3 regions of the Clostridium sp. DMHC 10 genome follow, and region 2 is predicted to be linked to each of the others. Evidence: riboswitches for the same ligand, from Rfam matches in the RefSeq annotation. Region 2 holds a riboswitch; each other region holds the start of a gene.
What was found. A riboswitch is a leader RNA that binds a small molecule or an ion and turns the genes downstream of it on or off. The one in region 2 is predicted to bind S-adenosylmethionine.
Positions count from the first base shown of each region.

Region 1: linked by a shared signal. The riboswitch ahead of AGR56_RS10590 (nitrogenase component 1) and the one ahead of AGR56_RS12215 (pyridoxal phosphate-dependent aminotransferase) in region 2 are both predicted to bind S-adenosylmethionine.
Region 3: linked by a shared signal. The riboswitch ahead of metA (homoserine O-succinyltransferase) and the one ahead of AGR56_RS12215 (pyridoxal phosphate-dependent aminotransferase) in region 2 are both predicted to bind S-adenosylmethionine.

Region 1 is NZ_LGVB01000015.1:1,764,049-1,767,332, forward strand. It holds gene AGR56_RS10580 (ABC transporter ATP-binding protein) at 1-122, shown strand, start outside; gene AGR56_RS10585 (oligopeptide/dipeptide ABC transporter ATP-binding protein) at 122-1,102, shown strand; SAM riboswitch class I at 1,271-1,379, shown strand; gene AGR56_RS10590 (nitrogenase component 1) at 1,549-3,030, shown strand; gene AGR56_RS10595 (nitrogenase component 1) at 3,014-3,284, shown strand, end outside.
Region 2 is NZ_LGVB01000015.1:2,111,224-2,114,507, reverse strand. It holds partial or broken gene AGR56_RS12220 (cysteine desulfurase family protein) at 1-636, opposite strand, end outside; partial or broken gene AGR56_RS12215 (pyridoxal phosphate-dependent aminotransferase) at 873-2,028, opposite strand; SAM riboswitch class I at 2,105-2,211, opposite strand; gene AGR56_RS12210 (hypothetical protein) at 2,308-2,589, opposite strand; gene AGR56_RS19600 (small, acid-soluble spore protein, alpha/beta type) at 2,845-3,018, shown strand; gene gatB (Asp-tRNA(Asn)/Glu-tRNA(Gln) amidotransferase subunit GatB) at 3,069-3,284, opposite strand, start outside.
Region 3 is NZ_LGVB01000015.1:1,604,447-1,607,730, reverse strand. It holds partial or broken gene AGR56_RS09810 (DUF1848 domain-containing protein) at 1-348, shown strand, start outside; gene AGR56_RS09805 (aromatic acid exporter family protein) at 509-1,405, opposite strand; SAM riboswitch class I at 1,584-1,693, shown strand; gene metA (homoserine O-succinyltransferase) at 1,790-2,701, shown strand; gene AGR56_RS09795 (2-isopropylmalate synthase) at 2,863-3,284, shown strand, end outside.

The DNA of each region.
Region 1 (3,284 bases), 350 kb from region 2:
CTTTTGCTGAAAGATGTTCTTTTGCAGCTGATAAATGTTTTGGAGAAATACCTGAGTATAAAAGTATTTCGGAAACTCAAAAAGCACGATGCTTCTTATTAGAGGAAGGAGGAAAGTTATAATGAGTGAAATAGAAAAGAAGTTAATAGAAGTTAACAATTTAAAAAAGTACTTTCCTGTGAAGGGTGCTTTTGGAGTAAATAAAAATAAGTATGTTAAGGCTGTAGATGATGTTAGTTTTTATATTAAAAAAGGAGAAACTTTTGGACTTGTTGGCGAATCAGGCTGTGGAAAATCCACACTTGGAAGAACAATTACAAGGTTATATGACGTAACAGATGGAAAAGTAATTTTTGATGGCAAGGATATAGCAAGATTAAGTAAAAAAGAACTTAAGCCATATCACAAAAGAATGCAAGTTATATTTCAAGATCCATATTCTTCACTTAATCCATATATGAATGTCTCGGAAATAATTGATGAACCTATGGCCATTCATTCAAATTTGTCTAAGAGTGAAAGAATGGACAAAATTGAGGAACTTCTTAAGAAAGTTGGAATGAAGAAGTCGGATATGGACAAATTTCCACATGAGTTTAGTGGTGGACAACGTCAGAGAATAGGAATAGCAAGAGCATTATCTATAGAACCTGAGTTTGTTTTGTGTGATGAACCAATTTCTGCGCTTGATGTCTCCATTCAAGCACAGGTTGTAAATATGCTTGAGGATTTTCAAAGAGATATGGGGCTTACTTATCTTTTTGTGGCACATGATCTATCTATGGTAAAGCATATATCTAATAGAATTGGGGTAATGTATTTAGGAAAAATAATTGAAATATCAGAAAGTAGAGAGCTTTATAAAAATCCACTGCATCCCTATACTAAAGCACTTTTATCTTCTATACCTGTGCCAGATCCTAAAAAGGCAAGTGCAGCGATGCAGAAAGTAATAGAAGGAGAACTTCCAAGTCCAATGGATGTTCCAACAGGATGTAGATTTAGGACAAGATGCCCGTATGCAACTCCAATATGCAGCGAGAAAGAACCAGAAATGAAGGAAGTAGATAAAGGACATATGGTGGCGTGTCATGTGGTTTAAAAAATGTTTATAAAGATTTATGTTATTAATGCAATCACTTAAAATGAAGTTTGGAAAATAAACCAAAGAATGTATTGACATAAAATATAAAGATGATATAATATAAATCATATAATAAATATTATTCATATTTGAGTTATAGGAATATAAATTGAATAAAACATTTAAATCTTATCAAGAGAGGTGGAGGGACTGGCCCTGTGAAACCCAACAACCAACATTTTTCATTTGAATGTATGGTGTTAATTCCTGCAAACTAAGTTTTGAGAGATAAGAGGATAATTAAGTTAACATAGTTGTGCAAAAATCCTCTTAAAGTTTTTTAAGAGGATTTTTTATATGAAATTTTGTAGTTGACTAGAAAAACTAGAGGCTATATTTACTCTTTTAAATAGAGTAGATATAGCCTTTTTAATTTTTATTTATACATTAAAGGAGGAAATTTGATGAGTAAAATCAACCTAAATGCTCAAGCTGTTGAAGTAAGAGAAAATCGCCTTGGTTCAATTACTGGATTTAAAGGTACAGCGGGGCAGCTTGTAAAACTTGGTCAGTGTGGAAAGTTAAAAGACAGCGCACGAAGCTTTAGTCAGTGTATGGGATGCAGTTCTGGAAATGCGTTTTGCCAGCTTTCTATGATAAAGGATGCGGCAATTATTAATCATGCACCTGTAGGATGTATGGGAGATTCTTTTGGATTCAATTTTGTATATAGGGTAGGTCAAATGGAAAGGAAACTTCCAAGAGCAATGGGAAGATATTTTAGTACAAATCTTACTGAGAAAGATACAATTTTTGGTGCAACTCAAAAGCTAGAAGAGACTATTAGAGATGTTTACAAAAGGGTTAAACCGAATGCAATATTTGTAACAACTTCTTGTGCCTCTGCAATAATTGGAGATGATATAGAAAGTGTAACTGATGAGTTAACAGAAGAACTTGGAATACCTGTTGTGGCATGTTTTTGTGAAGGTTTCAGATCAAAAATATGGACATCTGGATTTGATTCAGCGTATCATTCTATCGTTAGAAAAATAGTTAAACCTCCAAAGAAAAAGACAAATAAGGTAAATATAATAAATTTCTGGGGAAGTCACATTTTTGATGACTTGCTTAAAGAGCTTGGGTATGAAGCAAAATACATTGTGCCATTTTCAACGGTTGCTGAACTAGAAAATATATCTGAGTCGGCAGCAACGATACAAATATGTACTACACTTGGAACATATCTAGGAGCCGCATTAGAACAAGTATATGGTGTCCCAGAGATAAAATCTCCACCAGCTTATGGAATTTTAGGTACGGATAATTGGCTTAGAGAACTTGGAAAAGTACTTCATAGAGAAGAGAAAATAGAAGAATATATATCAAATGAACGTGCAAAAATTGTTCCTAAAGTTGAGGAATATCGTAAAAGGCTTAAAGGGAAAACTGCATATATTACAGCGGGTGCTGCTCATGGTCATGCACTCATAGCACTTTTAAGAGAACTTGGCTTAAATGTTCAAGGTGCAGCAATATTTCATCATGATCCTGTATTTGACAATGATGATCCAAAATCTGATGCACTTGCGCATGATGTTAATACTTATGGAGATATACCAAATTACAATGTTTGCAACAAGCAGGCATATGAATTAGTTAATATATTGAATAGAGTAAGACCTGACATAATGATTGCAAGACATGGAGGTATGACACTTTGGGGAGCAAAACTTGGGGTTCCCACGCTTTTGATTGGTGATGAGCAGTTTGGCTTTGGCTATCAAGGGGTAATAAATTATGCTGAAAGAATTATAGAAACTATAGATAATAAAGAATTTGTAACTAATCTTGCAAAGCATAGTACAATGCCATATACAAAATGGTGGCTTGAGCAGGATCCATTTACTTTTCTTGGAGGTGATACAAGTGTCGAACATTATTGAACAACCTAGATTTTCTTGTGCGCTTGGAGCACAGCAGACTGTAGTTGCGATAAAAAGAGCTGTACCTGTTTTGCACTCTGGTCCTGGGTGCAGTGGAAAGGTAAGCGGACTTATAGGACAGGGAGAAGGATATGCAGGAGGAAATACTATACCGTGTACAAATGCCAGTGAAACAGAAATAGTTTTTGGAGGAGAACAGAAACTTAGAAGTGTTATTGATGGAGCTTTTAAGGTGATTGATGCTGATCTTTATG
Region 2 (3,284 bases):
TGCTCTTAAACCAAATTCCTGCCCCCCGCCCGCTATTAAAGGCTCTGGTACAAGTCCCTTTCTTACATAGGCAAAACCTATTCCTCTTGGTCCATATATCTTATGTGAACTCGTTGAAAGCAAATCTATCCCCATCTTTTTAGGATTTATCTTTAGCTTTCCATAGCTTTGTACTGCATCTACATGAAACTTTACTCTTGAACTTTTTGCTTTTATAGTCTTACTTATAGCTTTAATATCCTGAATAGTACCCGTTTCATTGTTAACATGCATAATGCTTACAAGAACAGTATCCTTTGTTATGCTATTTTCAAGATCTTGAAGTTTTATTTTTCCTTTATCATCCACATCTATATATGTAACCTTTACTCCCCATCTTTCAAGCTGAGCAAAAGTGTTTAAAACACTAGGGTGCTCTATTTTAGAAGTTATAATATGTAATCCTGGTTTTACAAAACCTTTTATTAAAAAATTATTGCATTCACTTCCACCAGAAGTAAATATAATTTCACTTTCTTCTGCCCCTATCGTATCTGCCAAAATTTTTCTTGATTCTATTAACTTATCCTCTGCCTTTTTACCTAAAGAGTGAAGTGATGACGGATTTCCATAATAATTATAAAAAACATCCTTCATTATTTCTGAAACTTCTTTAAGAGGCTCAGTAGTTGCACTATTATCAAAATATACCAAGTGCGAGTCCCTTCTTTCTTATAATTCATATTATGTAAATTTTTAAGTAAATCAGTTATTTGTTTTCATAAAATTCATAGAAGCATCGAGATTTTATGAGAACAAATGACAATTTACTAATAAAAATTATATAATTACCACAATAAATATAAATCAATAAAAATCAAATGTCAACTTCTTTATAGCGCCTTAATTTTTTTTAATCTTTTTATTGCTTCTATTAAAGTTTCATCTTTTTTAGCAAAGTGAAATCTAATGTAATTGTTCACATCCTCCTTAAAGAAACTTGACCCCGGTACTGCTGCTACCCCTACTTCCTTTGCAAGCCACTGACAGAATTTATAATCACTTTTTTCACCAAACTCTGATATATCGACTAAAACATAATACGCACCTTGAGGTTCAAAATATTTGAGTTTTGCTTCCTCTAAGCCATTTAAAAAAAGCTGTTTTTTTCTACCATAAATTTCAATCAATTCTTCATAGTAATCCTCTCCAAGACTAAGACCAGCACAGGCAGCTTTTTGAAGCGGTGCTGCTGCCCCTACCGTCAAGAAATCATGAACTTTTTTTGCAGTTATCGACTATTTTCTTATCGGCTATAATATATCCAAGTCTCCACCCAGTTATAGAATAAGTTTTAGAAAGTGAACTACAGGATATAGTTCTTTCCTTCATTCCTGGAAGCGACGCTATATAGGTATGTTTATAAGGCTTATATACAATATGTTCATAAACCTCATCTGTTATTACAAAAGTATCATATTTTTTAGCCAGATCACTTATATATAAAAGCTCATCTCTTGTAAATACTTTTCCAACAGGGTTAGATGGATTACATAGTATTAAAGCTTTAGGTTTCTCCTCAAATGCTTTTTTTAAAACTTCTTTATCAAAATTAAATTTTGGTGGAATGAGTGGAATATATATAGGTTCTGCTCCACAAAGTATTGCATCTGCTCCATAGTTTTCATAAAATGGTGAGAATACAATAACCTTATCGCCTCTATCGCAAACAGACATCATAGCTACCATCATGGCTTCGGTACTTCCGCAGGTAACTACTATATTTTCATTGGGGTTTATTTCAATGCCCATATATTTTTCCTGCTTTTTTGCCAGCTTTTCTCTAAATTCATTTGACCCCCAGGTAATTTCATATTGATGAGGTCCATGACTTGCTGCTTCTTTAAGCGCTTCAGTTATAGCTTTTGGAGGCTCCCAATCTGGAAAACCTTGAGATAAATTAATAGCACCATAATCATTAGATATTCTTGTCATTTTTCTTATTACTGATTCTGTAAACCAATCAAGTTTATTGCTTAAATTAGGCATTTTATCATCTCCTATAAAAAAATAAAACCGCTTTTCAATAAGAAAAACAGTTTTTTAATTTCTAAAATGTACTTCTCTCTTATCTCTCAAATAAATTTGCAGGAATTAACACCATACATTCAAATGAAAAATGCTGGTTGTTGGGTTTCACAGGGCCAGTCCCTCCACCACTCTTGATAAGAAACAATATTAAGTTTTTTGACACGTTAATTCTTTTATTAAATTATATCATCCTTTTTATATATGCACCAGTTTAAATTATACTTTTTTATTAAAATATTATTTTTTAACTTCAGTATAATCAACATCTACTACATTGTCTTTATCATATCCAAAGCCTTTATCTTCACTTGAGAATTCCGATGTTACCTCATCTTTTTTACTAAATTCCATTTTCTTATTGCTTTTACTTTCAAACCATTTAGTTATTTTAAATACTCCCCAAATAGTTAAGCCCACCACTAAAATGACAGGAAGAATTTTAATAAACAATGTTATTGCTAAAAAAGCAATAATTAAACCTCCTATAGTACCTAATACTGTTTTATTTGAAAAACTCATTACAATCCACTCCTTATCATAAATGTAAATTTAGCCTTCTTTATTAACATTAAAAACATTTATACCACAACATTCTTGTAAATGGTATAATATAACCTTTAAAAAAGTATTAATAATCTGTTAATACTAGAGATAAAGACCTAAAAGGTTAAAATATAAACACTAATAAAATTATTGCTTTTGGTTATAATATATTTTGTACAAATCCTTAAAATACTTTAATTTAAAATAAGAATATCATGGAGGTTCTTTTATATGGCTCACAAAGGTAATAAGAATAGTAAAGATAATAAAAAAGCTGGTCAAAAAACAAAAAGTGCACTAGAAAAAATGACTCAGGAATTGTCAGATGAAATTGGGCTAACATACGATAAATCAAAACGAAAAAGGAACAAAAACTCTAATACTAATAGTGATCCAAGAAGCTAAAAAGAAACACCCTCGTATTTTTATGAATATGAGGGTATTTCCTTTACATTTTATAAATTGCTAAGTTTTTTTTCTAATATTTCTTTAACCATAGGCGGATTTGCTTTTCCTTTACTTGCCTTCATAACCTGACCTACAAGATAGCCTATAGCTTGAACCTTACCTGCCTTATAATCCACAACAGATTTTTCATTATTTTTAAGTACCTCATCTACTAAGTTTTCGAGGGCACTACTGTCACTTATTTGTGATAATCCTTTTTCTTC
Region 3 (3,284 bases), 510 kb from region 2:
ATGAGCGGTTTGAAAAGTTTTGTAAGCAGCTTGCAGGATACACAGATAAGTGTGTTATAAGTTTTTTAGATTTATATAAAAAGACAGATAGATGTAAAAAAAGATGATACACAAAGGGAAGTATGCGGGTGTGTAAAAAGTGTAGATATTGAACAGTATAATACTTGCAAACATCATTGTCTATACTGCTATGCAAATTTTAATAATCAATTAGTCCAAGATAATTGGCTAAAGCATAATCCTAATTCACCTATGTTAGTAGGAAATTTAAGAGGTGATGAAAAAATAACTATTAGAAAAATGAAATCTATAAAAGAATTTACTCAACAGATGAGTTTGTTTAAATAGTTAATTTTATCTTTATTAAAAGCAGGTGCACTACTATTTACATAACAATTATTATGTAAATACAAATCAATGTTAACTAAAATATTAATTCAATAAAAATTTTAAAAGTAAGTACTTTAAAAAATCTCCACATAGCTTATTTATGTATGTGGAGATTTTTTTATATTTTCATAATAAATTCATCCTTGGTTATATTATTCTCAATCAAAGATTCCAATATATTTAATAATTCGCCTACATGATAATTATATACAATAAGTTCATCCGTATAGGTGCCTTCATGTGAGGGGACTTTTTTATTAAATATGGCTTCTATTTTTGCTGCATTGTCCTTATTTAAATTTTTACTATGTTTTAATGAATTTAATATATTTAAAGAGTAATAAGCTTTGTTAAATTGAGTTATCATACTTTTTATATTATCTATTTTTATTGCAGTTTCCTTAGAAAATCTTATTTCTTTGCTGTAGGTAGTTATATAGTTTTCTAATTTATTTAATTTGTCACTGTACTCTTTTAAATTTATTTCTTCATTATAAATAGTGTTTTTGCCGAATATTATAAATAGATGATCTATTACAGTATTACATTGATGTATTATTTTACCCACATATTTAGGAGGTATAAAAATATAATTTACTGCTAATGCAATGGTGATACCAAGCAGAGTATCTAAAAGCCTATTAAAGCTGTATGAAAAAGGATTTCTGCCATTTAAATTTGTCATTATAGCAGTAAAAACTATGCATGCAATACTTATGGATTTATTCCAATTTAATATATTACATATGTAGATGATAATTATAATACCTACACCGCATAATAATATATTTCCAGGTAAAACAAGCGAAAATAAAAGACCTATCATAGCACCTACGAAAGTTCCAAACATTCTGTTTCTTCCAGCAATATAGGAATCAGTAACGGAGGAACTCATTGATATTACAGCGGCTATAGCAGCATAAAATGGGTATTCCATCTTTAGTAATCTAGATACTAAAACACATAAAAATACAGATAGAGCAGTTTTTATATTTCTCATCCCAATAGGTTTCATTTAATCACCTCATAAAATTTAAAATACCTTAATATTATAGTATAGTTAAGCAAAATATTCAAAGTAGGGATATTAATTTACATAATACTTATTATGTAAATGCAATTTATTGTAAACTTAATTAAAAATATTGCAATTTAACAAACAAACAACTATAATATAAAAGTAATATGGTTAATTCTTATCTAGAATGGTGGAGGGACTGGCCCAATGAAACCTAACAACCGGCATTATCATTTCAATGTACGGTGTTAATTCCTGCAAAACTTATGTTTTGAAAGATAAGAAAAACAGTTTTGAGTATTTTTGATACTTATAATCCGTTTTTCTTGTTTGAAAACGGATTTTTTATGTTTTAATTTTATATATAGGACGGTGACATATATGCCAATAAAAATACCTGATAATCTTCCAGCAGCTCAAACTCTGGAAAATGAAAATATATTCTTTATGCATGAAAATAGGGCTTATCATCAAGATATACGACCACTTAATATTTTAATTTTAAATTTAATGCCTAAAAAGATTGTTACTGAAACTCAAATTTTAAGATTAATTGGTAATTCTCCGCTTCAGGTGAATCCAACATTTATTCATACAGAGACACATGCCTCACAAAATACATCTCAAGAGCACCTTTTAATGTTTTATAAAAAGTTTAGCGAAATCAAAAATGAAAAATTTGATGGAATGATAATAACTGGTGCACCAGTTGAAACAATGAAATTTGAAGATGTAGATTACTGGAAAGAACTTTGCGAAATATTTGAATGGACTAATACAAATGTAACATCTACAATTCATATATGTTGGGGTGCTCAAGCTGGGTTGTATTATCATTATGGAATAAAAAAATATGAACTTCCTGAAAAATTGTTTGGAGTATTTAATCATACTGTAACAAAGGAACATGTTAAACTTACAAGAGGTTTTGATGATAAATTTTACGCTCCTCATTCTAGACATACTACTGTTAAAAAAGAGGATATAGAGGAAAATCCAAATCTTCAAATTCTTGCGGAATCGAATGAAGCTGGTGTTTATATAGTTTCAAATAAAAAAGGGAAGCAAATATTTGTAATGGGGCATTCTGAGTATGATAAAAATACTTTAAATGATGAGTATGTAAGGGATTTAGATTTAGGTTTGGATATTAAACCACCTAAAAATTATTTTGAAGATGATGATCCGTCAAAAAAACCTCTTGTTACGTGGAGAGGGCATGCGAATTTACTTTTTTCAAATTGGCTTAACTATTATGTATACCAAGAAACTCCATATGAGATTAAAAAATAAAATAGCTATTGACATGTGTGACTATAAATATTATCATAAGTATATACAATTAGTTATCTTTTTAAATGGTAGCGGGATTATAACCTCGTCTCTGGTTTGAGATGAGGTTTTGTTTTATAGACGAATATGCAAAAGCTATATATGATGGAGGTAAAAGTATTATGAAGAAAATATTGATCATGGATACGACCTTGAGAGATGGTGAAAAAATTCCGGGTGCTAAGCTTAATATAAATGAGCAACTAAAGATTGCATATCAACTTCAAAAGATGAAAGTTGACATAATAGAAACGAGTTTTCCATCCTTATCGCATAATGATTTAGAAATTACTAAAGCTATAGCTCAAAAGGTTGGTACTAAAACTACAATTTCTGTTCCATCAAGAGCTATAAGACGTGATATTGACGAAGTATATAATTGCATAAAAAATTCTTATGATCCAATAATTCATATTGTTTTAGGATCATCTGATTTATATGATGGAAAAAATAAGGAACAGATATTTATGCAAAATATTGATGCTATAAAATACGCAAAATCAATATTACCTAAAGTTCAATATTCATTTACAGATGCTTCAAG